Regions from separate parts of the Peribacillus sp. R9-11 genome, predicted to be linked through region 2. Evidence: a T-box and tRNA genes for the amino acid it is inferred to sense, from the RefSeq annotation. Region 2 holds a T-box; the other holds one or more tRNA genes.
The links. The T-box of region 2 lies ahead of leuS (leucine--tRNA ligase). A T-box ahead of a tRNA ligase gene usually reads a tRNA of that ligase, here a tRNA-Leu.
Positions count from the first base shown of each region.

Region 1: it has a tRNA-Leu gene. The T-box ahead of leuS (leucine--tRNA ligase) is inferred to sense a tRNA for this amino acid. The anticodon was not compared.

Region 1 covers NZ_CP133763.1:95,375-111,644, reverse strand. The annotation lists gene RE409_RS00580 (PIN/TRAM domain-containing protein) at 1-129, opposite strand, end outside; gene disA (DNA integrity scanning diadenylate cyclase DisA) at 356-1,429, opposite strand; gene radA (DNA repair protein RadA) at 1,432-2,820, opposite strand; gene clpC (ATP-dependent protease ATP-binding subunit ClpC) at 3,055-5,496, opposite strand; gene RE409_RS00560 (protein-arginine kinase McsB) at 5,615-6,691, opposite strand; gene RE409_RS00555 (protein-arginine kinase activator protein McsA) at 6,688-7,239, opposite strand; gene RE409_RS00550 (CtsR family transcriptional regulator) at 7,260-7,721, opposite strand; rRNA gene rrf (5S ribosomal RNA) at 8,071-8,186, opposite strand; rRNA gene RE409_RS00540 (23S ribosomal RNA) at 8,248-11,180, opposite strand; rRNA gene RE409_RS00535 (16S ribosomal RNA) at 11,356-12,907, opposite strand; tRNA gene RE409_RS00530 (tRNA-Ala) at 13,069-13,144, opposite strand; tRNA gene RE409_RS00525 (tRNA-Pro) at 13,154-13,230, opposite strand; tRNA gene RE409_RS00520 (tRNA-Arg) at 13,239-13,315, opposite strand; tRNA gene RE409_RS00515 (tRNA-Leu) at 13,325-13,413, opposite strand; tRNA gene RE409_RS00510 (tRNA-Gly) at 13,426-13,500, opposite strand; tRNA gene RE409_RS00505 (tRNA-Leu) at 13,506-13,587, opposite strand; tRNA gene RE409_RS00500 (tRNA-Lys) at 13,597-13,672, opposite strand; tRNA gene RE409_RS00495 (tRNA-Thr) at 13,715-13,790, opposite strand; tRNA gene RE409_RS00490 (tRNA-Val) at 13,802-13,877, opposite strand; rRNA gene rrf (5S ribosomal RNA) at 13,888-14,003, opposite strand; rRNA gene RE409_RS00480 (23S ribosomal RNA) at 14,065-16,270, opposite strand, start outside.
Region 2 covers NZ_CP133763.1:4,986,753-5,003,022, reverse strand. The annotation lists gene metK (methionine adenosyltransferase) at 1-98, shown strand, start outside; gene RE409_RS24220 (gamma carbonic anhydrase) at 327-845, opposite strand; gene RE409_RS24215 (alpha/beta hydrolase) at 1,058-1,861, shown strand; gene RE409_RS24210 (hypothetical protein) at 1,924-2,319, opposite strand; gene RE409_RS24205 (tRNA 5-(aminomethyl)-2-thiouridylate-methyltransferase MnmM) at 2,703-3,275, opposite strand; gene RE409_RS24200 (tRNA modification radical SAM protein MnmL/YtqA) at 3,272-4,234, opposite strand; gene RE409_RS24195 (SMI1/KNR4 family protein) at 4,330-4,905, shown strand; gene RE409_RS24190 (DUF2524 family protein) at 5,004-5,267, shown strand; T-box leader at 5,426-5,655, shown strand; gene leuS (leucine--tRNA ligase) at 5,710-8,124, shown strand; gene RE409_RS24180 (S8 family peptidase) at 8,495-11,668, shown strand; gene RE409_RS24175 (hypothetical protein) at 12,716-13,345, shown strand; gene RE409_RS24170 (hypothetical protein) at 13,326-13,661, shown strand; gene RE409_RS24165 (hypothetical protein) at 13,757-14,251, opposite strand; gene RE409_RS24160 (spore coat protein) at 14,537-15,037, opposite strand; gene RE409_RS24155 (glutamate biosynthesis transcriptional regulator GltC) at 15,501-16,270, opposite strand, start outside.

The DNA.
Region 1 (16,270 bases), 810 kb from region 2:
ACTTACATAAGGATTGTTTATTAAAGCAATATCATCTGCATGTAAAACAATTAATAATTCCGGAATAAGTAACATACCAAGTGTCCCACCGACTATTAAGAAGCATGCTTGTATAATGCGTTTTAACATCCCTTTCACCTCCCTCTACTCATTATTGACCAATAAAAAAAAATGAAACCTTCGAAAATTCGTTTTCATTATATACGTGAAATTCACCTAAGGAATTAGTGGATTTACAAATATGATTCCTTCTCTTTTTCGTATTATTAGCCTAGCACCCTAAGTTTTGAGTGTCAAAAATAAACACCAATCAATTTCAAGCTAATATAGGAAAATTTAGATGTAAGTTTGCACCTTACATCCTTCGATTTGTGACAAGCTGATTTTTCAAAATACGAAGTCCTTCTCTAATTTTATTGGCACGGACTTCCCCAATACCTTCTACATCGTCAAGATCTTCAACCGTCGCTTTATTGACCTCCTTAAAGCTTTCGAACTGTTTCACTAAATTTTCAATGATCAAACCCGGCAAGCGTGGGATTTTATGAAGAATCCGGTATCCACGGGCATGTATAGCCTCATCAAGATGAATGTAACCATGATAGCCCAGTATTTTTAAAAGTATGCTTTCGTCCAATTGTTCCTGCATGGCCAACTCTTGAAGCCGGAAGATAATTTCTTCAGGTTTTTCATCATTACTAGAGGTATAATCCTTGATAAGCCATTTTCCTTCCGTTTCAATATCCGCCAGAATTTCGTTCATTTGCAGACGGATCAGCCGTCCTTCTGTACCGAGTTCATTTAGGTAGGTAAGTAACTCAGCTTTGATTCGAAGAACCATAACATAACGATGAAATACTTGTAAAAGGTCAGCATAAGTCACAAGTTCTTCAAATTCCAGAGCTCCTAACACAGATATGCTCTGCTGCAGTACCACCTTATATTTTTCCAAGGTTTGAATGGCTAGATTAGCCTTAGCGAGTATGACACCAATATCTTTAAGGGCATATCGAAAATTACCTTGATATAAAGTAATTACATTTCGACGTTGTGAGATTGCAATTACTAAAGACTTGGTCTCTCTAGCTACACGCTCCGCTGTCCGGTGCCGCATACCTGTTTCAGTGGAGGGTGTACTATTATCAGGTACTAATTGAGCATTGGCGAAAATGATAGTATCGGCCTTTTCATTTAAAATGATGGCTCCGTCCATCTTCGCCAGCTCATATAATGTACTTGGGGTACAGTTACAGTTAATTTGGAAGCCACCATCTACAATTGTGCGTACCTTTTCGTTATATCCAACTACAATCAATCCACCCGTATTTGCCCTCAGGACATTTTCAATGCCTTCCCGAAGCGGGGTACCCGGGGCTACAATTTGCAAAATCTCCAATTTGGTTTTCTCATACCCTTTTTTATCTGTCATCTTTACCCCCCTAACGAATGATGAAGAGCCTCCGAAACCGATGAAACCCCAACAATCTTAATACCCTTTGGAGCTGTCCATCCACCTATATTATTAGCTGGTATAATGACCCGTTCAAACCCTAGTTTTGCTGCTTCCTGTACTCGTTGTTCAATCCGGGACACCCTTCTTACTTCCCCCGTTAACCCAACTTCTCCAATGATGCAATCGGCAGGATTTGTTGGTTTATCACGGAAGCTTGAGGCAACGCTAATTGCCACAGCCAGATCAATTGCCGGTTCATCCAGCTTGACACCTCCAGCAACCTTTAGGTACGCATCTTGGTTTTGTAATAACAAACCCACTCTCTTTTCCAAGACTGCCATTAAAAGCGAGACCCTATTGTGATCAATCCCAGTAGCCATTCGCCTTGGATTTCCAAAACTCGTCGGTGAAATTAATGCCTGAATTTCGACAAGCACCGGTCTTGTTCCTTCCATTGACGCAACAACGGTAGATCCCGAAGCTCCTTGTGACCGTTCCTCAAGGAAAATTTCCGAGGGATTCGCGACTTCTTCTAGACCATGTTCCTTCATTTCAAAAATACCCATCTCATTTGTCGAACCAAAGCGGTTTTTGACCGCGCGTATAATTCGATATGTATGGTGTCTTTCTCCTTCGAAATATAAAACAGTGTCTACCATATGCTCAAGCAACCTTGGCCCTGCAATCGCCCCTTCTTTCGTAACATGCCCGACGATAAAGATCGCAATTCCATTCGTCTTCGCAATACGCATGAGCGATGCCGTACATTCCCTTACTTGTGAAACACTTCCCGGCGCGGAAGTCACTTCAGAATGATACACTGTTTGAATTGAATCAATAATAACTAAATCCGGATTTACCTCTTGAATTGCCTGTTGGATATAATCCATATCAGTTTCCGCATAAACGAATAGATTTTCTGACATAACCCCAAGCCGGTCCGCTCTCAGTTTGGTCTGTTTAACTGATTCTTCACCTGAAATATATAGCACTTTTTTCTGTTTATGCGCCAACTGTGAAGATACTTGCAAAAGTAGGGTAGATTTACCAATACCCGGATCTCCTCCAATTAACACAAGTGACCCCTGCACAATCCCGCCACCAAGCGCACGATTCAATTCCATTAAATCTGTCTTAATTCGAGGTTCCTTGTCTGACTGAATAGTAGTTATAGGTGCCGCCTTCTCACGTTCCCCGGAACCTCTAACCTCTGAATGAGTAAAAGCCCCTTTTCTAGCCGGTTTAACAATTTCGGTTTCCTCGACCATCTTATTCCATTCTCCACAGCCCGGGCACTTTCCCATCCACTTCGCTGATTCATACCCACAAGACTGACACATAAACTTCGTTTTCTTTTTTGCAGCCATAATTACTCCTCTTCCTATTTGAAAAAATACCTATATAAAAGATATTATATCTCGGTTTTATTTAAACCTTCTTAATGATAAGTTTTTTAGAAAATAACTTCTGCACCCATATTTCCCTTTTTTTCGCCAGATATTGATTGCTTAAAAATTTTAAATATGAACATTTCTACCTATGAATAAAAAACAGAGGTACACTGCAAAAAATCTGCGTGTACCTCGAAGTTTAGAATCAGATTATTCACTTACGTTAACAGGCTCGCCTTGTCGGATAGCAAACTCATTATTCACAACGTCCATCACGACCGTTTGCCCTTTTTTCACATTACCTTTCAGCAACTCTTCGGACAAATAATCTTCTACATGTTTCTGAAGCGCTCTTCGGATTGGACGTGCCCCGTATTCAGGATCAAAGCCTTCCGTAGCAATTTTTTCTCTAGCCGCATCTGTCAGCTCCAAGTATATTTCCTGTTCTTTCAAACGAGTAGTCAGCTGATTAGACATTAATGTAACAATTTGTTTCAAGTGATCTTTCTCTAACGAGTGGAACACGATGGTTTCATCAATACGATTCAGGAATTCTGGACGGAAGGCACGTTTAAGTTCTTCCATCACTTTCCCTTTCATATTTTTGTAGTCCTGGCCAGTGTCCTGGATGTTAAAACCGACATACTTATCAATTTTTAATGCAGAAGCCCCAACATTTGAAGTCATAATCAGAATCGTATTCCTAAAATCGACAGTACGGCCTTTAGAGTCTGTCAGCCTTCCGTCTTCTAGTACTTGAAGAAGAATATTAAAAACATCTGGATGTGCCTTTTCAATTTCATCAAGCAGAACGACGGAATATGGTTTTCTCCGCACTTTTTCTGTTAACTGTCCGCCTTCTTCGTATCCTACATATCCTGGAGGAGATCCAACAAGACGTGAAGTTGAATGTTTCTCCATATATTCAGACATGTCGATCCTTATCATGGCATCTTCATCACCAAAGATGGATTCAGCTAGAGCACGGGCAAGCTCGGTTTTACCAACTCCTGTAGGCCCCAAGAAGATGAATGAACCGATTGGACGCTTAGGATCTTTCAATCCTGCTCTTGCACGTCGTACCGCTTTAGAGACCGCTATGACGGCTTCTTCCTGCCCAATTACACGATCATGGAGGATTGATTCCATATTAAGCAGTTTATCAGACTCAGTTTGCGCCAGTTTAGTAACCGGAACTCCCGTCCAGCTGGAAACGACATGGGCAATATCGTCCACTGTCACTTCACTGTTCTCTTGCCCTTGTTTTTCTTTCCATGTTTTCTTCGTTTCTTCCAATTGTTCTCTTAAACGTTGTTCTGTATCGCGAAGTGAAGCAGCTTTTTCAAACTCTTGACTTTGAACGGAAGCGTCCTTTTCCTTACGAACATCATCTAGTTTCACTTCAAGTTCTTTTAAGTTTGGTGGTGTTGTATATGAGCGTAACCGTACTTTTGAACCTGCTTCATCAATCAAGTCAATCGCTTTATCCGGTAAGAAGCGATCGGAAATATAACGATCAGATAATTTAACTGCAGCGTCAATCGCTTCATCCGTAATTGAAACGCGGTGATGGGCTTCATACCGGTCACGTAAACCCTTCAATATTTGAATGGACTCTTCCATCGTTGGCTCGTCGACTTGAATTGGTTGAAAGCGTCGTTCTAGCGCAGCGTCTTTTTCGATATATTTACGGTACTCATCCAAAGTCGTTGCACCGATACATTGTAATTCACCACGGGCCAATGAAGGTTTAAGGATATTAGAAGCATCAATGGCACCTTCAGCCCCGCCAGCACCAATCAATGTGTGCAACTCATCGATGAATAAGATTATATTGCCTGCCTGACGAATTTCGTCCATTACTTTCTTTAAACGGTCCTCAAACTCACCACGATATTTCGTACCAGCTACAACAGTACCCATATCAAGTGTCATAACGCGTTTATCGCGCAGGATTTCAGGTACCTCATTATTAATGATCTGTTGGGCAAGGCCTTCAGCGATGGCTGTTTTACCAACCCCAGGTTCACCGATTAATACTGGGTTATTTTTTGTACGACGACTTAATACCTCAATGACTCTCTGTATTTCCTTGCTTCTTCCGATAACAGGATCCAGGCTGCCTTCACGAGCAATCGCCGTTAAATCTCGGGCAAGACTATCCAGGGTTGGTGTGCTTGCATTTGACGCTGCTGACCCCTGATGTCCACCTGATTCATTACTGCCTAACAGTTGTAATACCTGTTGGCGTGCTTTATTTAAGCTTACTCCAAGGTTGTTCAGTACTCGGGCTGCAACACCTTCACCTTCTCGGATTAGACCAAGAAGTACATGCTCTGTCCCAACATATGAATGGCCTAATTTTCTTGCTTCATCCATTGAAAGTTCAATGACTTTTTTAGCTCTTGGGGTATAGTGTATTGTTTGGGCAGTATCCTGTCCACGGCCAATCAGGTTTTCTACTTCTTTCTGGATTTTTTCCGCTCCTAAACCAAGAGCATATAACGCTTTAGCTGCAATACCATCGCCTTCTCGAACCAGACCTAACAAAATATGTTCTGTACCAATATTATTATGTCCTAAGCGGATTGCTTCTTCTTGGGCTAATGCTAATACTTTCTGGGCTCTTTCAGTAAAACGACCAAACATCATAGGGAATTCCTCCTTAAGAATTTTCGTTTTGAGTAAAGCTACTCTAAGTAACGGCAGAGGCTTCATTGCACTACATTTATTACATGAATATAGGTACTGACTCAGAGGTAATTAACCTCTATGAGGAGGAAGTTTCCGTGAAGTTTAAGCGTTCTCGAATGAGTGCTGCTCTACGGATATCCCTTTCATGGGATCTTAATGGGCCACCTGCGTATTTTTGTAAAAATCCTGACTGAGTTAATATCATCAACTCATTTAAGATACTTTTAGAAATATTTTTTATATACCCAAGATCTATACCTAACCTAACATCGGAGATACAGGTAGTTGCTTCCTTAGTCTCAATGACTCGAGCATTAGACAAAATCCCATAAGAACGGTAAACTCTATCTTCTAATTGTATGTGAGAGGTCTTCACTAATGCATCCCTTGCTGACCTTTCCTGGGCAATGATTTGTTGAACTACACTCGTTAGATCTTCAACTATGTCTCTTTCAGACTTTCCGAGCGTAATTTGATTAGAGATTTGAAAGATATTCCCTAACGCTTGACTGCCCTCTCCATAAATCCCTCGAACTACCAACCCTAATTGATTGATAGCCGGTATAATTTGATTCATCTGCTGTGTAAGGACTAGGCCCGGCAGATGCATCATGACCGAAGCCCTTAATCCTGTTCCCACATTAGTTGGACAACTAGTTAAGTATCCTCTTTCTTCATCATATGCATAGTCTATGGATTCTTCAATCCAATCGTCAAGAACATTTGCGAGCTTTAACGTTTCTTTTAGCTGCAGCCCAGACATTAAACACTGAATACGGAGATGATCCTCTTCATTGATCATGATACTTATTTCTTCATTTTCTGAGAGAAGACAAGCACCTTTTGCTGATTCATCAACTAAATGAGGACTGATTAAATGCTTTTCAACGAGAACACGCTTTTCTAGTGGTTGGATTTGGTCAATCTCTAGAAGTTCAAGTTTGCCAATCTCTGGGGTAACTTCCTCTTCAATTCTTTTTTTTACTAATTCAATGATTTCTTTAGCTTCTTCGTTAGAAAAGGAGGTAGGAAAGGTGAAATCTTTGAAATTCCTGGCCAACCGAATTCTAGAACTTAATACAATATCAATTTCAGGCCCTTCGGCACTCATCCAGGAACTCAAGGCGTTTTCTACAAACTTTTCTAAACTCATAATTCGTCGCCTCCCTCTTGTGCTTCATACCTTTTTTCAAGGGAACGAACCTTATCTCTTACTTCTGCTGCTTTCTCAAATTCCTCTTGATTGATGTGAACCTTTAAAACCTCTTTCAAATCTGAAATTTGTTTTCGAAGATAAATGGTGCCACCAATCCTTTTTGGAATTTTACCTATATGTGCAATGTTGCCGCTATGAACCCTCTTTAAAATCGGATTTAATTGATCATTGAAAGTTTTATAACATTCAGCACATCCAAATTTACCAAGGTGAACAAACTCTTTATAGGATCGGTGACAATGAGGGCAGCGCTTCTCTTCTGTCTTAGGAAATGCATTTGCCTTCGTCTGTTGAATATTCGACTCCATATTCAACAATCCTGCTAATAAATTATTTATTGAAAAACCATGTCCTCCTGCAACCATAGCCATTTCACCTTTTTCCTGAGCACATTTCTCACAAATCATAACCTCGGTTTTTTTTCCATTAATGATCTTGGTGAAGTGCAGGGTAGCAGGCCTTTGATGACATTCTTGGCAAATCATGTTCATCACCTCTGCCAGTTTTATTTATATTTTAAAGTTGTAAGCATCGCAGTTAAAATCCTTGCCCTAAGCTCATCTCGGTCGGGTAAATCTATATAAATCACCGATCTATCAATGACGCTCATCATAATCTTGGCTTCTCTTTCATTTATAACTTCTTCACTCATAAGCCGAGAAATAACACCTTCAGCCATCGATTGAGTTACCCTAGAACCAATAAGGGATAATAATTGGTTAATAAGATGCACGTAATCCTGCGATTTCACTTTCATGATCCGTATATAACCGCCGCCTCCACGCTTACTCTCTACAACATAACCTCTTTCGATTGTAAACCTGGTATTAATTACGTAATTGATTTGAGAAGGAACACACTGAAATTTATCTGCTATTTCACTTCTTTTAATTTCTAAGATATCTTTCTGACTTATTTCTAGTACTTGTTTCAAATAAGTTTCGATAATATCAGATATGTTTCTCACTCAGCCTCCTCCAATCTGACTTTGACTATATTTGACTATTATTATACAAGGAAAAATGCATTTTGCAACTTAAATGCACTCATTTAAATGTATTATCCATTTTCTCCAAATTATATGTACTTACATACCCTAATGCACACTAAAATTTAAATATCTTACTTAAATACCCTAAACAGTTAAACACAAAACCTATTTTATAATAGAATATTCTATTACGTGTATTAATTCTCCTGCCGAATCCAAACACCTGGTCAAATACAAAGAAGACCAACATCTTTGCTGATCTTTAAATCGCTATCTATTTGTAAAAGAAAAAAGACCAGCCAAGGATGGCTGATCTTTTTGAATGGCTTGGCGGCGTCCTACTCTCACAGGGGGAAACCCCCAACTACCATCGGCGCTGAAGAGCTTAACTGCCGTGTTCGGAATGGGAACGGGTGTGACCTCTTCGCTATCGCCACCAAACAATAAAGGAACGTTGTTCCTTCAAAACTAGATAATAAGAAGGTATTTCATTTTTTAAAGCGTGGTTAAGTCCTCGATCTATTAGTATCAGTCAGCTCCACATGTCGCCACGCTTCCACCTCTGACCTATCAACCTGATCATCTTTCAGGGATCTTACTAGCTTGCGCTATGGGAAATCTCATCTCGAGGGGGGCTTCATGCTTAGATGCTTTCAGCACTTATCCCGTCCGCACGTAGCTACCCAGCTATGCCTTTGGCAAGACAACTGGTACACCAGCGGTGCGTCCATCCCGGTCCTCTCGTACTAAGGACAGCTCCTCTCAAATTTCCTGCGCCCGCGACGGATAGGGACCGAACTGTCTCACGACGTTCTGAACCCAGCTCGCGTACCGCTTTAATGGGCGAACAGCCCAACCCTTGGGACCGACTACAGCCCCAGGATGCGATGAGCCGACATCGAGGTGCCAAACCTCCCCGTCGATGTGGACTCTTGGGGGAGATAAGCCTGTTATCCCCGGGGTAGCTTTTATCCGTTGAGCGATGGCCCTTCCATGCGGAACCACCGGATCACTAAGCCCGACTTTCGTCCCTGCTCGACTTGTAGGTCTCGCAGTCAAGCTCCCTTGTGCCTTTACACTCTACGAATGATTTCCAACCATTCTGAGGGAACCTTTGGGCGCCTCCGTTACTCTTTAGGAGGCGACCGCCCCAGTCAAACTGCCCACCTGACACTGTCTCCCACCCCGATAAGGGGCGCGGGTTAGAATTTCAATACAGCCAGGGTAGTATCCCACCAACGCCTCCACCGAAGCTAGCGCTCCGGCTTCTCAGGCTCCTACCTATCCTGTACAAGCTGTACCAAAATTCAATATCAGGCTGCAGTAAAGCTCCACGGGGTCTTTCCGTCCTGTCGCGGGTAACCTGCATCTTCACAGGTACTATAATTTCACCGAGTCTCTCGTTGAGACAGTGCCCAGATCGTTACACCTTTCGTGCGGGTCGGAACTTACCCGACAAGGAATTTCGCTACCTTAGGACCGTTATAGTTACGGCCGCCGTTTACTGGGGCTTCGGTTCAAAGCTTCGCTTGCGCTAACCTCTCCCCTTAACCTTCCAGCACCGGGCAGGTGTCAGCCCCTATACTTCGCCTTGCGGCTTCGCAGAGACCTGTGTTTTTGCTAAACAGTCGCCTGGGCCTATTCACTGCGGCTTTTCCGGGCTATTCACCCTAAAAAGCACCCCTTCTCCCGAAGTTACGGGGTCATTTTGCCGAGTTCCTTAACGAGAGTTCTCTCGCACACCTTAGGATTCTCTCCTCGCCTACCTGTGTCGGTTTGCGGTACGGGCACCTTACATCTCACTAGAGGCTTTTCTTGGCAGCGTGGAATCAGGAACTTCGGTACTATATTTCCCTCGCCATCACAGCTCCGCCTTAATGGAAACGGGATTTGCCTCGTTTCCGGCCTAACTGCTTGGACGCGCATATCCAACAGCGCGCTTACCCTATCCTTCTGCGTCCCCCCATCGTTCAAACGATGTATAGGTGGTACAGGAATATCAACCTGTTGTCCATCGCCTACGCCTTTCGGCCTCGGCTTAGGTCCCGACTAACCCTGAGCGGACGAGCCTTCCTCAGGAAACCTTAGGCATTCGGTGGAAGGGATTCTCACCCTTCTTTCGCTACTCATACCGGCATTCTCACTTCTAAGCGCTCCACCAGTCCTTCCGGTCTGACTTCAACGCCCTTAGAACGCTCTCCTACCATCGACACCATACGGTGTCAATCCACAGCTTCGGTGATACGTTTAGCCCCGGTACATTTTCGGCGCGGAGTCACTCGACCAGTGAGCTATTACGCACTCTTTAAATGATGGCTGCTTCTGAGCCAACATCCTGGTTGTCTAAGCAACTCCACATCCTTTTCCACTTAACGTATACTTTGGGACCTTAGCTGGTGGTCTGGGCTGTTTCCCTTTCGACTACGGATCTTATCACTCGCAGTCTGACTCCCAAGAATAAGTATTTGGCATTCGGAGTTTGACTGAATTCGGTAACCCGTTGGGGGCCCCTAGTCCAATCAGTGCTCTACCTCCAATACTCTCATCTTGAGGCTAGCCCTAAAGCTATTTCGGAGAGAACCAGCTATCTCCAGGTTCGATTGGAATTTCTCCGCTACCCACACCTCATCCCCGCACTTTTCAACGTGCGTGGGTTCGGGCCTCCATTCAGTGTTACCTGAACTTCACCCTGGACATGGGTAGATCACCTGGTTTCGGGTCTACGACCTCATACTCATTCGCCCTATTCAGACTCGCTTTCGCTGCGGCTCCGTCTTATCAACTTAACCTCGCATGAAATCGTAACTCGCCGGTTCATTCTACAAAAGGCACGCCATTACCCATTAACGGGCTTTGACTACTTGTAGGCACACGGTTTCAGGATCTATTTCACTCCCCTTCCGGGGTGCTTTTCACCTTTCCCTCACGGTACTGGTTCACTATCGGTCACTAGGTAGTATTTAGCCTTGGGAGATGGTCCTCCCTGCTTCCGACGGGATTTCTCGTGTCCCGCCGTACTCAGGATCCACTCAGGAGGGAACGAAGTTTCAACTACAGGGTTTTTACCTTCTTTGACGGACCTTTCCAGATCACTTCATTTACCCCGTTCCTTTGTAACTCCATGTTGAGTGTCCTACAACCCCAAGAGGCAAGCCTCTTGGTTTGGGCTAATTCCGTTTCGCTCGCCGCTACTCAGGAAATCGCATTTGCTTTCTCTTCCTCCGGGTACTTAGATGTTTCAGTTCCCCGGGTCTGCCTTCAGTACCCTATGTATTCAGGTAAAGATACTGTTCCATTACGAACAGTGGGTTTCCCCATTCGGAAATCTCCGGATCAAAGCTTACTTACAGCTCCCCGAAGCATATCGGTGTTAGTCCCGTCCTTCATCGGCTCCTAGTGCCAAGGCATCCACCGTGCGCCCTTTCTAACTTAACCGTTAAAAAAGATCTTACTGATGCTTTGAAAAAATTAATTGCCTTCTATCTATTATCTAGTTTTCAAGGAACAAAGAAGAAAGAATTCCATCACTACGTGATGAGATCTTTCGAATCTGAATGAATTACTCATTCAAAACTGAACAAAACAAAAGCGCTCTCGTATTTATCCTTAGAAAGGAGGTGATCCAGCCGCACCTTCCGATACGGCTACCTTGTTACGACTTCACCCCAATCATCTGTCCCACCTTAGGCGGCTGGCTCCATAAAGGTTACCTCACCGACTTCGGGTGTTACAAACTCTCGTGGTGTGACGGGCGGTGTGTACAAGGCCCGGGAACGTATTCACCGCGGCATGCTGATCCGCGATTACTAGCGATTCCGGCTTCATGTAGGCGAGTTGCAGCCTACAATCCGAACTGAGAATGGCTTTATGGGATTCGCTTACCTTCGCAGGTTTGCAGCCCTTTGTACCATCCATTGTAGCACGTGTGTAGCCCAGGTCATAAGGGGCATGATGATTTGACGTCATCCCCACCTTCCTCCGGTTTGTCACCGGCAGTCACCTTAGAGTGCCCAACTGAATGCTGGCAACTAAGATCAAGGGTTGCGCTCGTTGCGGGACTTAACCCAACATCTCACGACACGAGCTGACGACAACCATGCACCACCTGTCACTCTGTCCCCCGAAGGGGAACGCCCTATCTCTAGGGTTGTCAGAGGATGTCAAGACCTGGTAAGGTTCTTCGCGTTGCTTCGAATTAAACCACATGCTCCACCGCTTGTGCGGGCCCCCGTCAATTCCTTTGAGTTTCAGCCTTGCGGCCGTACTCCCCAGGCGGAGTGCTTAATGCGTTAGCTGCAGCACTAAAGGGCGGAAACCCTCTAACACTTAGCACTCATCGTTTACGGCGTGGACTACCAGGGTATCTAATCCTGTTTGCTCCCCACGCTTTCGCGCCTCAGTGTCAGTTACAGACCAGAAAGTCGCCTTCGCCACTGGTGTTCCTCCAAATCTCTACGCATTTCACCGCTACACTTGGAATTCCACTTTCCTCTTCTGCACTCAAGTTCCCCAGTTTCCAATGACCCTCCACGGTTGAGCCGTGGGCTTTCACATCAGACTTAAGGAACCACCTGCGCGCGCTTTACGCCCAATAATTCCGGACAACGCTTGCCACCTACGTATTACCGCGGCTGCTGGCACGTAGTTAGCCGTGGCTTTCTGGTTAGGTACCGTCAAGGTACCAGCAGTTACTCTGGTACTTGTTCTTCCCTAACAACAGAACTTTACGACCCGAAGGCCTTCTTCGTTCACGCGGCGTTGCTCCGTCAGACTTTCGTCCATTGCGGAAGATTCCCTACTGCTGCCTCCCGTAGGAGTCTGGGCCGTGTCTCAGTCCCAGTGTGGCCGATCACCCTCTCAGGTCGGCTACGCATCGTCGCCTTGGTGAGCCATTACCTCACCAACTAGCTAATGCGCCGCGGGCCCATCTATAAGTGACAGCTAGAGGCCGTCTTTCCATCTTCTCTCATGCGAGAAAAGAACGTATCCGGTATTAGCTCCGGTTTCCCGAAGTTATCCCAGTCTTATAGGCAGGTTGCCCACGTGTTACTCACCCGTCCGCCGCTAATCTCAGGGAGCAAGCTCCCATCGATTCGCTCGACTTGCATGTATTAGGCACGCCGCCAGCGTTCGTCCTGAGCCAGGATCAAACTCTCCGAAGAAATGTTTGACTTGCTCATTTTGCTTTTTTGATAGTGTGTGCTCACTTAAAATTTAACGTTGGCGCTTTGTTTTGTTCAGTTTTCAAAGAGCAATATTTGATTCCTTTAAAGAATCAACTTTTACATCATATCAAAGCTTGTTTAGCTTGTCAAGTTTTTTTTGGTGGAGCCTAGCGGGATCGAACCGCTGACCTCCTGCGTGCAAGGCAGGCGCTCTCCCAGCTGAGCTAAGGCCCCAAAAATCAATGGTCGGGAAGACAGGATTCGAACCTGCGACCCCTTGGTCCCAAACCAAGTGCTCTACCAAGCTGAGCTACTTCCCGAAAAAACATGGTGCGCCCGGCGGGAGTCGAACCTACAACCTTCTGATTCGTAGTCAGATGCTCTATCCAATTGAGCTACGGGCGCATATTAAGATGGTGCCGAGGACCGGAATCGAACCGGTACGGTAGTCACCTACCGCAGGATTTTAAGTCCTGTGCGTCTGCCAGTTCCGCCACCCCGGCATAAATAAATAGTGGAGCGGAAGACGGGATTCGAACCCGCGACCCCAACCTTGGCAAGGTTGTATTCTACCACTGAACTACTTCCGCAAACATGCGGGTGAAGGGACTTGAACCCCCACGCCTTGCGGCGCCAGATCCTAAGTCTGGTGCGTCTGCCAATTCCGCCACACCCGCATAATAAAATGGTGAGCCATGAAGGATTCGAACCTTCGACCCTCTGATTAAAAGTCAGATGCTCTACCAACTGAGCTAATGGCTCATAGAAACTATTTATAAATGCTATATTAAGCTTGTATGAAAATGGTGCCGGCAAGAGGACTTGAACCCCCAACCTACTGATTACAAGTCAGTTGCTCTACCAGTTGAGCTACACCGGCAGGTGTAAAAATGGTGGAGGATGACGGGATCGAACCGCCGACCCTCTGCTTGTAAGGCAGATGCTCTCCCAGCTGAGCTAATCCTCCATATGAAACTGCTTGGCGGCGTCCTACTCTCACAGGGGGAAACCCCCAACTACCATCGGCGCTGAAGAGCTTAACTGCCGTGTTCGGAATGGGAACGGGTGTGACCTCTTCGCTATCGCCACCAAACAATAAAGGAACGTTGTTCCTTCAAAACTAGATAATAAGAAGGTATTTCATTTTTTAAAGCGTGGTTAAGTCCTCGATCTATTAGTATCAGTCAGCTCCACATGTCGCCACGCTTCCACCTCTGACCTATCAACCTGATCATCTTTCAGGGATCTTACTAGCTTGCGCTATGGGAAATCTCATCTCGAGGGGGGCTTCATGCTTAGATGCTTTCAGCACTTATCCCGTCCGCACGTAGCTACCCAGCTATGCCTTTGGCAAGACAACTGGTACACCAGCGGTGCGTCCATCCCGGTCCTCTCGTACTAAGGACAGCTCCTCTCAAATTTCCTGCGCCCGCGACGGATAGGGACCGAACTGTCTCACGACGTTCTGAACCCAGCTCGCGTACCGCTTTAATGGGCGAACAGCCCAACCCTTGGGACCGACTACAGCCCCAGGATGCGATGAGCCGACATCGAGGTGCCAAACCTCCCCGTCGATGTGGACTCTTGGGGGAGATAAGCCTGTTATCCCCGGGGTAGCTTTTATCCGTTGAGCGATGGCCCTTCCATGCGGAACCACCGGATCACTAAGCCCGACTTTCGTCCCTGCTCGACTTGTAGGTCTCGCAGTCAAGCTCCCTTGTGCCTTTACACTCTACGAATGATTTCCAACCATTCTGAGGGAACCTTTGGGCGCCTCCGTTACTCTTTAGGAGGCGACCGCCCCAGTCAAACTGCCCACCTGACACTGTCTCCCACCCCGATAAGGGGCGCGGGTTAGAATTTCAATACAGCCAGGGTAGTATCCCACCAACGCCTCCACCGAAGCTAGCGCTCCGGCTTCTCAGGCTCCTACCTATCCTGTACAAGCTGTACCAAAATTCAATATCAGGCTGCAGTAAAGCTCCACGGGGTCTTTCCGTCCTGTCGCGGGTAACCTGCATCTTCACAGGTACTATAATTTCACCGAGTCTCTCGTTGAGACAGTGCCCAGATCGTTACACCTTTCGTGCGGGTCGGAACTTACCCGACAAGGAATTTCGCTACCTTAGGACCGTTATAGTTACGGCCGCCGTTTACTGGGGCTTCGGTTCAAAGCTTCGCTTGCGCTAACCTCTCCCCTTAACCTTCCAGCACCGGGCAGGTGTCAGCCCCTATACTTCGCCTTGCGGCTTCGCAGAGACCTGTGTTTTTGCTAAACAGTCGCCTGGGCCTATTCACTGCGGCTTTTCCGGGCTATTCACCCTAAAAAGCACCCCTTCTCCCGAAGTTACGGGGTCATTTTGCCGAGTTCCTTAACGAGAGTTCTCTCGCACACCTTAGGATTCTCTCCTCGCCTACCTGTGTCGGTTTGCGGTACGGGCACCTTACATCTCACTAGAGGCTTTTCTTGGCAGCGTGGAATCAGGAACTTCGGTACTATATTTCCCTCGCCATCACAGCTCCGCCTTAATGGAAACGGGATTTGCCTCGTTTCCGGCCTAACTGCTTGGACGCGCATATCCAACAGCGCGCTTACCCTATCCTTCTGCGTCCCCCCATCGTTCAAACGATGTATAGGTGGTACAGGAATATCAACCTGTTGTCCATCGCCTACGCCTTTCGGCCTCGGCTTAGGTCCCGACTAACCCTGAGCGGACGAGCCTTCCTCAGGAAACCTTAGGCATTCGGTGGAAGGGATTCTCACCCTTCTTTCGCTACTCATACCGGCATTCTCACTTCTAAGCGCTCCACCAGTCCTTCCGGTCTGACTTCAACGCCCTTAGAACGCTCTCCTACCATCGACACCATACGGTGTCAATCCACAGCTTCGGTGATACGTTTAGCCCCGGTACATTTTCGGCGCGGAGTCACTCGACCAGTGAGCTATTACGCACTCTTTAAATGATGGCTGCTTCTGAGCCAACATCCTGGTTGTCTAAGCAACTCCACATCCTTTTCCACTTAACGTATACTTTGGGACCTTAGCTGGTGGTCTGGGCTGTTTCCCTTTCGACTACGGATCTTATCACTCGCAGTCTGACTCCCAAGAATAAGTATTTGGCATTCGGAGTTTGACTGAATTCGGTAACCCGTTGGGGGCCCCTAGTCCAATCAGTGCTCTACCTCCAATACTCTCATCTTGAGGCTAGCCCTAAAGCTATTTCGGAGAGAACCAGCTATCTCCAGGTTCGATTGGAATTTCTCCGCTACCCACACCTCATCCCCGCACTTTTCAACGTGCGTGGGTTCGGGCCTCCATTCAGTGTTACCTGAACTTCACCCTGGACATGGGTAGATCAC
Region 2 (16,270 bases):
ACAAACAAACAGCTGCTTACGGACACTTTGGCCGTACAGATGTTGATCTTCCTTGGGAACGCACAGATAAAGCTGAAATTTTAAAAGCACAAGCGTAATCAAATAAAAGTAAAAGGTGCCTCGCAACTAGCGAGGCACCTTTTTCAATTGTGAAATGGATTAAATTTGTCGACTAAGGGAATAATTCAAGAAATCCTATTTAAACCAGCCATTTAGTTTTTTTTACTCGTGAATTATGTAGTTTTTTACTCGTGAATTTTAGTTTTACTCGTGAGTTTTAGTTTTTACTCGTGAGTTATGCAAGTTTACTCGTGAGTTTACATGAATTATTTAATGCGTTCTGCATGTTTATAGTATTGTCCTTTTTCAGCATATTCTCGGACGATACGTTCCATATCCTTGCGATCTTCATCGTTAATTTCGCGTACGACTTTAGCTGGACGGCCGAATGCCAATGTGTTTGGTGGTATGACTTTGCCTTGGGGAACAAGACTTCCAGCACCGATAAAAGCTCCTTCCCCGATCTCTGCTGCATCAAGTACAATCGACCCCATGCCGATTAGAGCTCCTTTACGAACTTTGCAGCTATGTAAAATAACCTGATGGCCGATGGTTACTTCGTCCTCAATAATTAATGGATTATTTGGACTTTGGTGAAGAACGCTGTTATCTTGTACACTTACTTTATTACCGATTATTGTAGGGGCTACGTCGCCACGTATAACGGTATTAAACCAGATTGACGTTTCGTCGCCGATTTTCACATCACCTGTCACGACTGCATTTTCAGCAATATAAGCGCTTTCAGAGATTTCAGGTTCTTTACCTTTAAATGGATAAATAATCATTTTTAATCATTTCCTTTCCGAAGTAGATGTTTTTATGTATTATTTTAATATACCGTATGTAAATAGACTTGGCTATTTATAATAAAAATGTAGAACTTGTTAGACTTCCTTTTTGTCGAAAATCATGAATATGGTTATAATTTATATATATTATTTTTCAGCTATCATTGATCGTATACAACAAGAGAAAAGTGAAAGGGGGATTTCGAATGTGGAAATGGGAGACAGAAGGAGACGCAAAAGGCGTCATTGTCATCATTCATGGGGCAATGGAGCATCACGGCCGATATAAGTGGGTAACACAAATGTGGCTTTCAGCCGGATATCATGTTGTCATGGGCGACCTTCCTGGGCAGGGGATGACAACTCGCGCCTACCGGGGACATATCGATTCCTTTGACGAATATTTAGACGAAGTAAAAAGCTGGATAGAAGATGCCTTCGAATATTCGCTGCCAGTCTTTTTGCTTGGACACAGCATGGGTGGTTTGATTTCAATACGCTTACTTCAGGAAGAAGAGTGGGATATTGCAGGGGTGATTTTATCTTCACCATGTCTGGGCCTCGTGACGAAGCCCCGCAAGTTCTTAACAGCCATTTCGCATGGTTTGAACCTCGTGATGCCTAAGTTCAGAGTCGATTCCGGCTTAACTCCTGAAATGGCTACGAGAAGTTCTGAAGTCCGTGAATCAGATAAAAATGATACATTATACATTACAAAGGTTTCGATTCGCTGGTATCGTGAGCTTGCACAGGCTATGAAGGATGCATTTGAAGAGATTCCTGAATTTCAGGATGTGCCTCTTTTGTTGATGCAAGGCGGAGATGACCGAATCGTGAATAAAAAGGCGGTTCGTGAGTGGTTTAATTATAACTTGGCTAGTGAAAAACAATACAAAGAATGGCCAAAACTGTATCACGAAATCTTCAACGAACCAGAGCGGGATGACGTATTCCAATACGCATTGAGTTTTGTTGAAAATCGTTTAAAAATATTAGGGTATGTTGTTTGAAGGTACATACTGCTGGATAAATATAAAAAGCTGCTGAAGCGATTATCAGCAGCTTTTTTGTTTTATCCAGCGTTTGTAAGTAATTCGTTCGACTTAATGACGGGTGCCCAATAAGTAACCGGATACATAAATTGGTTCAAGTGTGTAAGCTCTTTTTTATTGGATAAGGCAGCAGACAAAAGGTAAATTGATTTGAAGCTTAAGTCATTCGCGAATAGGTCTAAGAGGGTCGCCTTCATATTCATGATCTCTTCATTTCCTTGAGTGGAAATCACTAAATCGAGTTGAGGCAGGAATTTATCAAAATGATTTTCAAACTGTTTCAGGTCTTCTACCGTTGTTTGTTTCTCTGTTAATGAGTTAAGGGAGCTGACAAATTCTCCATATTCCTCACTTGTGTCTCGTTTGATTTTTTCAGTCAATATATCTGTCAGTATTGCAGTCGACAAATGTTCCATTTTTCTGCACCTACTTATCTGTTTTTAATCATTATAATAGTTATAGACTAAAAATTCAAAAAGTTCTGTTTGGTAATATTTTAAGATGATTTGTTTGCAATAAGAATAGTATCCCTTTAACAAGGGGATGAATATATCTCAACTTATCTAAGGGGAAAGGTGTTCAAAGTAAATGTAATCTAGAGCGAATTTAGTAATGACTGCTTTTTTTGTTCATTCTTATCAGGAAGTTTGCTTTAACAAAGAGGAAAAAAATCATATTTTTTGGTAATAGTCACTGGCTTGCCCTGTAACATGTGTACTATTGCTTACTCATAACACATGGGAATGATTTTTTCGATGAATATGAAAAACACCGTTTTAATGAACGGTGTTAATTGTGGTTATCTCTTTTCAATTGCCACTATGAATGGCGGATTATTGGTTTGATTAATGAAGTCATATTTCAGGACATGGGCTTTTTGCTGAGGGAGATCCTGAACATAGTGTAATAATGCGTCCCGTTCCGTAGCACCTTCTGGATGACCGTGATAGATGACGAGGATGATGATACCTTCGGGAGCCATCATTTCGAAAAGCTGTTCAATTGCAGATATCGTTGTATTAGCTTGGGTGACTATTGATTTGTCTCCACCAGGAAGGTAGCCCAGGTTAAAAATAGCTCCAGTAATATTCCCAAAATGTTCTTTGCTGATGTATTTGTTCATCTGCTCGTGTCCGTCATGAACAAGAGTGCAGCGTTCATGCATACTTTCAGCCTTCAGTTTAGCTGCTGTGATTTGAATGGCATCTTCTTGGATGTCAAAACTATAGACATGCCCTTTTTCACCAGTTAGTCCTGCAAGAAAGACAGTGTCAAAGCCGTTGCCCATAGTGCCGTCAACGGTAATGTCCCCGGGTTGAACTGCTTTTTCAAGCAGAAGTTTTGCGAATGGCAAAATGCGATCCAGCTTCATCGTGATGGTACCTCCATATGATAATTTTTCCCCTGCCAGCTGTTGCGGCGTTTCAATTCGGCATCAATAGCATTCAATACATCCCATTTATTGACGCTCCACATCGGGCCAATCATCAAATCAATCGGACCGTCTCCAGTTATGCGGTGAACGATCATTTCAGGAGGGATTATTTCCAACTGATCACAAACAAGATTGACATAATCGTCTCGGTCAAGAAATTCAAGCTGGCCCTTTTCATATTGCTTGACCATGGGCGTCCCTTTTAATAGATGAAGTAAGTGAATCTTAATGCCCTGCACATCTAGTTTCGCGACTTCACGAGCTGTTTCCATCATCATTTCGTAGTCTTCTTGAGGAAGGCCATTAATGATGTGGGAGCAAACTCGAATGCCATGTTTGCGCAGTTTATCAACGCCTTCTTTGTAGCAATCAAAATCATGAGCACGGTTGATCATCGTGGCGGTTTTTTCATGAACGGTCTGCAGGCCAAGCTCCACCCAGAGGTAAGTGCGCTCGTTCAGTTCCGCTAAATATTCGACTACATCATCTGGCAGACAGTCCGGCCGTGTTGCAATGGAGAGGCCGACGACACCCTCTTGAGTCAGTACGCTTTCGTATTTTTCACGAAGCCCTGCCACGGGTGCATGCGTATTCGTGAACGCTTGGAAATAGGCCATATACTTTCCGTCTTTCCATTTATGATGCATTCGTTCACTGACTTTCTTAAACTGGACGTCGAGCGGCTCAACGCGGTTACCTGCAAAGTCTCCCGATCCAGAGACACTGCAGAAGCTACAGCCTCCATGTGCGACGGTGCCATCACGGTTCGGACAGTCAAAACCGCCGTCTAGAGCAACCTTAAAAACTTTATGTCCAAAGTGATTGCGTAAGTGATAATTCCAAGTATGATATCGTTTGTTATCCGATGCATATATAAACGGGTTTGCTTGATTCAAGTCAGCAACCTCCTAAGAATAATAAAGCGCAACATATATTATACAACATTCTGGCAGCTAGGTCTTTTTTCTAAAAATAAGCGTATAATGTATACTTGAAGGTTAAACATTGGCTACTAATGCCAGTATATCTAGTGAATGATAAATCCAATCGGGAGCTGATGGACATGACTGGTCAAGTTGAAGAAGCAATTAATCAAATGAAAAAGAAATTAGCCGAAAATAATCAGGTGATCGAAGTAAATGAAGATGGGTTTATATATAAAGCCACTTGTACCTTCAATTCACCTGCCTCGGACGAACAAATTCATTCCTTTGAACAGAAAACTGGATTGCTGCTGCCCGATGATTATAAAGAATTTTTGAAAATAACGAATGGATGCCGTCTGTTCGATAACCTCGAATCCGGGGGAGAAAATGATTTATACAGCCTGGATGATATTATTAATTACACATATGAAGACTCCTACGAAGGATGTTATAAGATTGCCTGCATCTATCAAGATAATATCGTGATTGATGGGGAAGCCGTTGCGAAAGGCGATAAGAATTATTTAATGGTAAAAGGACATATAGACGATTTTGAAGAAGGCGAGAAACTTCATATGGGCTTTGCCGAATGGATTGATCAGTTTATTTCCCATCAAGGAGAGAAATTTTGGGATAAATAATGATTCCTCAAAAAAACTGATAATCCACTCGTTATTTGCTCAAACTAATCGAGATGATTCCGAATCATCCAAATGAGACGCGAAGGAGAGGGTTTGAAATGGCCACCAGACAATCCATCGATCATTTTTTAGAGCAATGTGAAGGGGCTCTCCATTTTGCAGAGTTTGAATTTAACGAGGCCTCACGGCAGGAGCATTATGATGATGAACAATTTCAAAATTCGCAAAGATATATCGAAGAGGCTTTGACGGATATGGAACGATTGTATGCCAGTTCGAATGCCCAACAACGAGATATGCTTGCTCGGATGCAACAGCAGTTGAATGAACTGAAAAATGAGATGATTTTACTGCGTCATTAAAGTAAGAAAGGGGGCTATGGATGCATAGCCTCCTATTTATTTTCGAACGATTTTTCTCAAATATGCATATATAATGAGAAACCTGTTGATAATGTTGGTGAACGGCTATTGCAATTATCGGTAAAATTGACTAGAATGTAATATAATCAAATATTCTCATAAAGACTATGATGAGGAGCAGTAGCGATTAGAACCAGTATAGAGAGTTGACGGATGGTGCAAGTCAACCTGGAATGATTGTGAACTCGCCTTGGAGTTACAGGTGTGAAGGTAATAGTAATGCCTGGCGTTTAATCCATGTTACGGATGTTTGAGCTGGGCGGTTTTTTAAGTATCGCCAATGTGGGTGGTACCGCGGGAAGATATACATAATCCTCTCGTCCCTATTTGGGATGAGGGGTTTTTTTATTGTTTTTTTATACGGAAATTAGGAGGAAATCAAATGAGTTTTGACCATAGAAGTATAGAAACAAAATGGCAACAGTATTGGGAGGGCAATAAGACATTTAAAACGGGGGAAGAGAGCGGAAAACGTAAATTCTACGCGCTTGATATGTTCCCATACCCATCAGGAGCGGGTCTTCATGTTGGGCATCCTGAAGGTTATACGGCAAGTGATATTTTAGCAAGAATGAAACGGGCGCAGGGGTATAATGTGTTACATCCAATCGGCTGGGATGCTTTTGGACTTCCGGCAGAGCAGTATGCGATTGATACGGGGAATGACCCAGCGGAATTTACGGAACACAACATCAACACATTCCGCCGTCAAATCAAGGCGCTTGGTTTCTCTTATGACTGGGACCGCGAAATCAACACGACCGACCCTGAATATTATAAATGGACGCAATGGATCTTCTTGAAATTATATGAAAAGGGTCTTGCTTATATTGATGAAGTAGCTGTGAACTGGTGTCCGGCACTTGGCACGGTTTTGGCTAACGAAGAAGTCATCGATGGAAAAAGTGAGCGTGGAGGCCATCCGGTTGAGCGCCGTCCGATGAAGCAGTGGATGCTTCGAATCACAGCTTATGCAGACCGTTTGATCGACGATTTGAATGATGTGGATTGGCCGGAGAACATTAAGGATATGCAACGTAACTGGATTGGCCGTTCTGAGGGAGCGGAAGTGACGTTCAATATCGATGGCCACGATGAAACATTCACGGTGTTTACGACTCGTCCGGATACTTTATTCGGTGCAACGTATGCTGTATTGGCTCCAGAGCATTCATTTGTTGATAAAATTACGACTACGGAACAAAGATCTGCAGTTGACGCATATTTAGATGAAGTGAAACATAAAAGCGACTTGGAAAGAACAGACTTGGCAAAAGATAAATCAGGCGTGTTCACAGGGGCTTATGCAATAAATCCAGTCAATGGCGAGAAAATGCCGATCTGGATTGCTGATTACGTGTTAATCAGCTACGGAACGGGTGCTATCATGGCCGTTCCTGCGCATGATGAACGTGATTATGAATTTGCTGTTAAATTCGAATTGCCAATTAAAGAAGTTGTAGCTGGTGGAGATGTGACAAAAGAAGCATACACAGGCGACGGTCTTCATGTGAATTCTGAATTCCTAGATGGATTGAATAAAGAAGAAGGCATTTCAACCATGATCAAATGGCTGGAAGAAAAAGAAATCGGCACGAAAAAAATCACGTACCGTCTTCGCGACTGGTTATTCAGCCGCCAACGTTACTGGGGTGAACCGATTCCAATCATCCATTGGGAAGATGGCACGATGTCCGCAGTGAAAGAAGAAGAACTACCATTGATTTTACCGAAAGCAACAGACATCAAGCCTTCAGGCACTGGTGAATCACCGCTTGCGAACATTGCAGAATGGGTGAATGTAACGGATGAAAACGGACGTAAAGGCCGCCGTGAGACGAATACAATGCCACAATGGGCAGGTAGCAGCTGGTACTTCCTTCGTTATATTGATCCGGACAACACTGAAGCACTTGCAGATCCGGAAAAATTAAAAGAATGGATGCCAGTCGACATTTATATTGGCGGTGCTGAGCATGCAGTTCTTCACTTATTGTACGCTCGCTTCTGGCATAAATTCTTGTACGATATCGGTATCGTACCAACGAGTGAACCTTTCCAAAACCTATTCAACCAAGGAATGATCCTTGGAGAGAATAATGAAAAAATGAGTAAATCAAAGGGCAATGTCGTAAACCCAGATGACATCGTTGAAAGCCATGGTGCCGATACACTTCGTATGTACGAAATGTTCATGGGACCATTGGACGCTTCCATTGCTTGGTCGACAAACGGATTGGACGGTTCGCGCCGATTCCTTGATCGTATCTGGCGTTTACTAATTAGCGAAGACGGCACGATTACAGATAAAATGGCTGATACTGATGACAGCGGAAAGCTTGAAAAAGTGTATCATCAAACGGTAAAAAAAGTGACCGAGAACTATGAAGAATTGAAATTCAATACGGCGATTTCACAGCTGATGGTATTTATCAATGATGCCTACAAAGCAGATGCGCTTCCTAAAGAATATATCGAAGGCTTCGTGAAATTGCTTGCGCCAGTTGCACCGCATATCGCCGAAGAACTTTGGTCTAAACTTGGCCATTCTGAAAGCATCACATACGGAACATGGCCAGCGTTTGACGAAGCTAAGCTAGTCGACAACGAAGTTGAAATCGTCATCCAAATCAACGGAAAAGTCAAAGCCAAATTAATGGTTCCAACTGACACAACGAAAGAAAAACTAGAAGAAATTGCGATGGGCGATGACTCCATCAAAGAACAAATTGATGGCAAAACCATCCGTAAAGTCATTGCTGTACCAGGAAAACTAGTCAACATTGTCGCAAACTAAATAGTTGAGAGCTGGCCCGCATGTCTTGTGCAGGGTCAGCTTTTTTTTCATGAGCAGAAATAAAACTGAAATTCGACATATTTTGTGATTTCTATGATAAAAGTCGATTTCCGGTATTAAATATCAGATTTTGAAATCATCAACTAGTTATTGGAAGCCTAAGTGAATTTCATTTAATATTTTTGAGGAAAATACTGTTTTTGGACATTTAGAGATTGCTTAATTGGTACATGTGAACCATTTTTCAGCAAAATGTTCAGTAATATCAAGCATTTTTTATGAAAAAGGGAAAAAATTGGTTGATAAAATTTTACAGTATGATAGTTTGGTATAGTGATGTAATTTTTTACTATTTATTGGAGGCGAAACTGTGAAATTTAAGAGTGTAAGTCGATTTACAGCGTTTGTACTTATTTTTGCACTGATTTTCAGCTTGATGGTTCCACAACAATCTCAAGCTGCACCAAATCCTGTATCACCCATTGAGAACGTAAAACCGATTAAAAATGGAGATACTTTAGTCGGGAAGTTTGAAAAACCGGATGTTCAATGGTACCAAATTAAACCGACAGCAGAAGAAATACAAAAATTCTCCCATATTGAGTTCGAAGTCAATTCGGAGCAAATCTTGAATATTTCCGTTTATCAAGATAAAGAAAAAGCAGAACAAGATGAGAGTAATTACATGGCCTCTGCTTATCCTGATGAAAAGGCTGTTGTAGATTTCCCATATGCTTGGGAAGGCACGTATTATGTTAAAGTTGAATATTTTGGTGAAACGGATGAAGAGGGAAATCCTATACCAGAAGCTAAAAATGAAGCTGATTACTCTATCAATGCTCATTCTGTAACGCTACCGCCATCCGCTGGGGACGAAGAGATGGATCTCGAATCATGCCCAGTTGAAGTAAGCGTAACCGATAAGAAAACGGGAGAATCTATGTTGAAAACACTTCGCGTGTTTAGAGACGAAGTTCTCACGAAGTCATCTGAGGGACGTAGCCTTTCATCTTTATACTATAAAGCCTCTCCATTCCTAGCTCTTCATTTGGCTAGTAATAAAACATCTAGAGAAGCTGTCTATAATCATTTAGTCGTCCTTAAGCCTCTAATTGAGGATCTTAATGAAAATGGAGTAAGCAGTACGGCAGTCATTAGCAACAAACAGCAAGAAGCGATTAAAGCATTATTTAATAAGACAGCAGACGTCGCTCCAGCTGGATTGAAAAAAGAAATGAACAGCATTGCAAAGAAAATCAACCTTGATAAGCTTGCAGGTGAGAGAATCGTCGATATCGCAAGCAAAGCAGGAATTGAACTTCCAACTTCGAAGAATACAAAGAACAAATATATTGTCAAACTTAAACCTGGGAAGTCTTTAAGTTCAGTCCAATCCAAGGTACAAGGAAAAGGATATGGAACATTATCGACACCTAAGAAACAAGAGGTTCTGTATGATGATATGTACGTTGTTGAGTTAAAGAATCAAGCTAAAATGAGCACAGCAGCTCTATCGAATATTGAGAAACTTCCAGAAGTGGAATATATCGAAGCGGTTAAAACGTACAAAGCACTTTCAGCCGATATTCAGTCACCGTATCAATGGTCTTTAAATAACCCCGGTGGAGAAGAGGGCTATAAGGGAGCAGACATCGATAACGAAAAACTGCAAAACCTTATTAAGAAACGTAATTTAAAGGATACATTAGTAGCAGTTGTTGACACAGGTGTTGATGATTCCCTGGCGGATTTGAAAGATACAGTTCGCATGGATTTAGGAAAGAACTTCATTGATAAAAAAGGAAATGCCGTTGATGACAATGGTCACGGTACCCATGTTTCTGGGATTATCGCTGCCAAAGCTGATAATGGGTATTCCATGCAAGGAATTAATCCAGTAGCTAAAATCATGCCTGTGAAGGTTCTCGATTCTTCAGGATATGGAGACATGGAGAAAATTGCATTAGGCATTAAATATGCTGTGGACCATGGCGCCAAGGTGATAAATCTTAGCTTAGGTGGAGAATACAGCAGAACAATTGAACATGCTTTGAAAGATGCTGCTGCCAAAAATGTAATGGTTGTCGTAGCAAGCGGTAATGATGGGATGGAAGGTCTTTCTTACCCTGCATCTTCTAAATATGTCATTTCCGTCGGTGCAACCAATGCCCTTGATTTAGTATCGGATTATTCTAATTATGGCGCGAAATTAGACATGGTTGCTCCAGGGACAGGCATTCCAAGCCTTGTACCGAATGGGAATGTTACCTACATGGATGGTACATCAATGGCAGCTCCTCATGTTGCTGCAACTACTGCCTTGTTATTATCCGGGAATCCTGGTTTGAAATTAAATGATGTAAGAGAAATTCTTCACGAGACATCCGAATATGTTGCTTTTGAAGAAGAAGATAATGTAGATCCGTATGAGGACTACCAACCTGAGGAAGGTGGAATCCAATATCCAGTAGAAGAATTACCTATTGGAAAAGATATCGTATCGGGATTTGGAAGACTGAATGCTTATAGTGCACTTAGTACAGTGGATTTACAAGCTAAAGTTAATCCATTAATTGATACGCAAACAAAAATTGCAGGATCAGCAAAAAAAGGTTCGACAATCGAAGTGAAAAATGGAAAGCAAACGCTTGGTAAAACGACAACTGCAGCCAATGGAACGTTCAGTATTAAGATTCCAGTCCAAAAAGCAAGTCAACTTCTTACTGTGAATATATCTGATTCTTCCAAACTAGCAGTCTCTTCAATCAAAGTGTTTGTGAAGAAGGGTGAAACACCTAATAAGCCAACTGTTAAGGCTGTCAGTGACAAAGATACGTATGTAACTGGTCAATCGCAAGCCGACATGAAAATCACGATCAAAAATAATGCAAAAAAAGTAATTGGTTCAGGCAACACGGATAGCAAGGGGAATTTTAAAGTAAAAATCAGCAAACAAAAAGCGGGGACTAAGCTTTCAATCACAGCTACAGACTTGGCAAAGCGTGAAAGTAAAGCAGCAACCGTGACTGTAATTGATAAAACAGCTCCAGGTGCACCGAAAGTGAACGAAGTAAACGACAAATCCACCAACGTAACTGGTAAAGCGGAAATCGGTTCGACTGTTACGGTGAAGTACCAAAACAAAAATATCGGCACAGCTAAAGCTGATAAAAATGGAAAATTCTCTATTAAAATTAGCAAGAAAAAAGCAAGTTCTGTATTATACGTCTCAGCTAAAGATAAAGCTGGCAATACAGGGAAAGCAGCAAAAGTAACGGTTAAAGATAAAACAGCTCCAAGTGCACCGAAAGTGAATGAAGTAAACGATAAATCCACCAACGTAACTGGTAAAGCGGAAATCGGTTCAACTGTTACGGTGAAGTATCAAGATAAAAATATCGGCACAGCTAAAGCTGATAAAAATGGAAAATTCTCTGTTAAAATCAGCAAGAAAAAAGCAGGTTCTGTATTATATGTCTCAGCAAAAGATAAAGCTGGCAATACAAGTAAAGCAGCAAAAGTAACGGTTAAGAAGAAAAAGTAACGGTTAAGAAGCATAAAAAATAAAAAGTATAGCCGTTTAACATTTATGTTAAACGGCTGTTTTTTGTTTAGGCGGCGTTACTGTTTATACCCTTCTATTACAAATGATATAAAGACAAAAATATCAATGTCATACTAGTTAATTCGATTTGAAATACAAAAAACTATTGAGAAAGCAAAAATTTAGACATATTGTTTTTTGACATTCTCTTTCACTACATTTAGTTTTCTGCATCAAGCGCATACCAAGTGGGTTATTGACATGACCTTTGAAATAACCCAAGTGTCAAAAATTCGGGATATAGTTCAGGGCGTTTTTTTTGTGCATTTTATCAAAAGGCATTAGGAATCAAACTGATTATAGCAAGATTCATTATTTTATATGATATCTAGGGCGGGATTTACGGGGGTCATTAAATCCGCCTTTTATTTGGTGTCCGAGAGAGCTTGCAATGACTACTGCTGCAAAGAAAAGGATGAGCTTCTTCAATTTAAAAATCTTCTTTCCGTTTATTTATATTAAAAGATTACACCCAGATATCTCTTCCTTCAATCCCCTTTTTAAAATGTTGAAAATTTGTCACAAACCTATCCGACATTGCATTAAAATGAACGCATACCCAACATTACTAAGCAGTTTCATTGTGATGGAGTGAGTGCATAATGGAAAAAAAGCAGCCATGTTCAAACGACGAGCAATGGCTGCTTTAGTTGGTAATTATCCATTAAAGATAAACTCATCTGGAATCCTGCCCAATTTTCTTCTGGGTATATATAACGGTTTATTAGCTGAATATCTAAAACCACGCCTATTAATTTTGTATGATCACCAGCTTCAACTTTTTTGAAGGACTGGTATTGCAGTACCTCATCCGGTCAAAAAACCTAGATTTCCTAAGCGTGTTTATTCCTATAGGGTTCTCTAATTATTAGTAATAACTTGACTTATAATATTTGCCTAGTCACGCTTCCGTTCTATTCCCAACAGTGAATCATACAGTAGTGTAAAAAAACATTTCAAATGAATTGTTTTTAGTGGAGGTATGTAGTGAAGTTTATTGACAAAATTAATCCGTTTCACTATATATTCAGTAAACAAGAATCAACTTTAATTATGGGGGCTACATTTGAAAAGCAGGGTGATAAACAAACAGAAACAAGGGAGATAGGTAATGAATATAAAAAAGCAGATACTGAAAAGTATTTTCGCCCTTCATGTCGCTCTATCCTCAATGATCAGAAATTGGATTATAAGTTTTTTCAGCCGTATTATGAGAAAGCATTGGATAATATTATTCTTCCAGCATCCCTTATGAATTCACCTGAAAATACGCTTGTAAATTATTTCAGTATAATACGAGAGGCTGAAAATCTTACAGGTAATCAAGTAGGAGGCTGTGGAACGGTTGGGATGGCAAAAATCCCTTTTCCTATCGCTTATCATTTTTTTACAAAGGATTATCAGAAGAAGGTACCCTATACAGCATACCTAATGTCTTTCAAAGGGATTGGTCATACTAATCTAATCAAATTAAATAAGCTTTCCGTCCAAAACCAATCCAAAACCACCCGATACTTTATTGAGCTTGAAACGATTGAGGGGTCACCAAAGGACCTTACTTATTTTGCCTATTATTATGGATATGTCACTATAAAAAATGAAAACAACATGTTTTAAAATAGAAGAAGTTACATTGATTGGAGAAGATTTTTTATGCGCTGCCTATCATCTTTGGCAGCATAATGCGGAAGCGGTCGTGGATATTGAGTATGGTAATTGGTGTAAACTTATTAAAAAAAGATGGCCAACAAAGCAGGAGGGATACGTTAAGAATATTGATAGTGTAGGTACCGATGGTAGCGAATATCGTTTTGTCTTTTATCAATTGACGAATGATTCTGATATCTTAATTGCTCAATATAAAAAGAATTCTAAAGGGAAATGGGATCTAATTAAAATTGATCCAGAAAAGTGCTTGAAGGAAAATAAATAATATTTATAGGATCTTAATCACAGGTTAAATTATATGAACGCCAAACAGTGTTGTTACAAGTTGGAGCAAACTTGTAACAACACTATCTATAAAGCTTATTTAGTAAATTCACTTCTCAGAAGATAGACAACATCGTAATCTTTTAATTCGTTTATGTGACTATCCATATCATTATAAAAATCCGTAGAAAGAGAATGCATGCCTTCATGTCCGCTTGAATAGCAAATACTCGCTAATACGAGCTTGTTTGTTTTCAGCATATTTATCGTTTCAATACTGCCGGTTACGATGGAATCTTTCTCTTCAATCTTTTCTAAATAAGTAGCTGTAGACACACCATCATCACTTTGAATACTGATATTAAACATCGATAGATTTTGTTTTTCGGGCGTTTTAGATGTTGTAAAGATGATCGTACCATTATCTTTAATCCCAGTTGTCATGAGGCCCATTTCATCTTCAACAAGTTTGCCAGCTTCATATTTTTCGACCCAAACGGACATCTTCTTATATGTATCATCAACATCAAAATCGATAAGAAAGGAGTGTTCACTTGTATTCGTAAGGATGGACTTTTCTCTTTCGGTCAACTTAGAAACAGAAAGAGAAGTCTCAGATTTTGGTTCAGCATTCTTACAGGCAACTAAAGAAAATGAGAGCAGGGATATCATGATTGATAGAAATACTTTTTTTATTATTTTCTCCCCCAAAATTTAATTCATAATCCAATAATAAACAATTATTTAATATTATAACATATTAATGGAGCTCATCTGTCCCATAGTTTGCAATTGAAACTACTGGACCCAGCAATTTAACGGAAAGTGAGAAAAAGGCAAGCGGACACCCATTCGGTGCACTTACCTTTTTTGTGTTTAGAATTGTTGGGAAAGAGCCTTATTAGCTACATTCACGTCATTTTGAAGCAGTTGATTAAAGTCATAAGCAGGATATAGGTTTCTTTCGTATAGATAGTTGAAAATTTTGGCATGGTTATCAATAGCTCCATTTAAATGCTTTTTAAATACTTTTCGAAGGGAAGGAGTGGCCGTTTCAGTTAAGGCAGTAGCATAATTGTTGATAGATGATTTGGCCAAGCCTAGCAAATCTCCGGCAGCCGTGGCTGATATATTGTCTCTTTGTTCCTCCTCCTCATCATCCCTCTCTGTTTTAGGTGCCAACGGATAAAATTTTAGCAACTCCATAATATTTTGAGTTAGTGTATCAATCATTTGCTTGTAAATCGTTTTTAAAATGGGATCTTTTACTTTTGGATAAGCTTTTTTCAATTTCATAAGTGCATTGGACTGGGCGGCGACCAATTCATGAAGTTCAAGTGTTTCGTGCCAAGCAAGGTGTGAATGAGTGGGTTTCATATAAACTCCTCCTGAACAAATAATCTTGATACGTTATTCGTAAAGTGGGCTCTTGGTAAGTTGTCTTTTGAAAAAAGATGAGTAAAATCGTCCAGCATTTTAGCTTAGATTACTTATCGAGAAACGCTTTCCGTTTTTTCAACGGCAAGCTTGATCAAACTCCGAAATAAAGGCAGAACAAGAAAAAGACAGTGGTCTCGGCAACTCAGGATTGAAATCCTGCGTGCATCGGTTAACTGTCTTTTTACCTCAAATTTCCTATCTTCAATCACACTGATCTACTGATCATTAATCCAATTGACTAAATTGCCAGTTTTGGAAGAAGGGTGATTTTTCAAAAGTTCCATCATTTCAATCACATATTTAATCCATTTTCAATATACTCTCAATATTGAAGTGGAAATAGGCTATGCAAGAGCTATGCATTGAGTAAGTATCATTCATTTATATTATTCTGAAATAATTATTGGTACTGCTCTAGAATCGAGAAAAACTTTTTGACAAACTGATAAAATACCTTTTCGGAAGGAGCCAAATCCCTGTTTTTAGGTGTGATGATACCAACTGTCCGCTTGACGTCAGGTGTATCAATCGGGATTTTTACAGTTAGTCTGGGAATTACTTCATAAAAGGTACTGTCAGGTAGAAGGCTGACTCCGATTCCCGCTGATACGAGTCCTTTTATGGAATCCATATCTTCACCTTCTGAGGCAATGATCGGTGTGAATCCTGCTTGCTTGCATGCATCGATTGCTATGCTATGGAGAATATATCCTTTTGGAAACAATACGAATGGAACGTCTCGTAAGTCGCTAAGTCGCAAACTCTTCTTATCAGCTAATGGATGAGAGATGGGAAGTAAAGCAGAAATGTTTTCTGTGAATAAAATATGGCCTTCGATATCTGGATCTTGTGTTGGAACTGGGCCAAGAAAGGCTAATCCGATTTCGCGGTTTTTGACAGCTTCCTTTAATGCGGAATACGAACCCTGTCTTAAGTGGAACCCGATATTCGGCTGCTCATCTTTAAATGCGGAAATAACGGTAGGTAATAATTGGGTGGAGAGACTTGTAGGAAAGCCGATCTTAATTGTTCCATGTTCAGGGTCTAAAAATTCTTCTATTTGATCTTTTGCATATTCTATCGCCTTTATTGCCGTTTTTGCATGGATTAAGAATATTTTACCAATAGGAGTTAACTGAATATTACGGCCTGCTTTTTCAAATAAAAGGA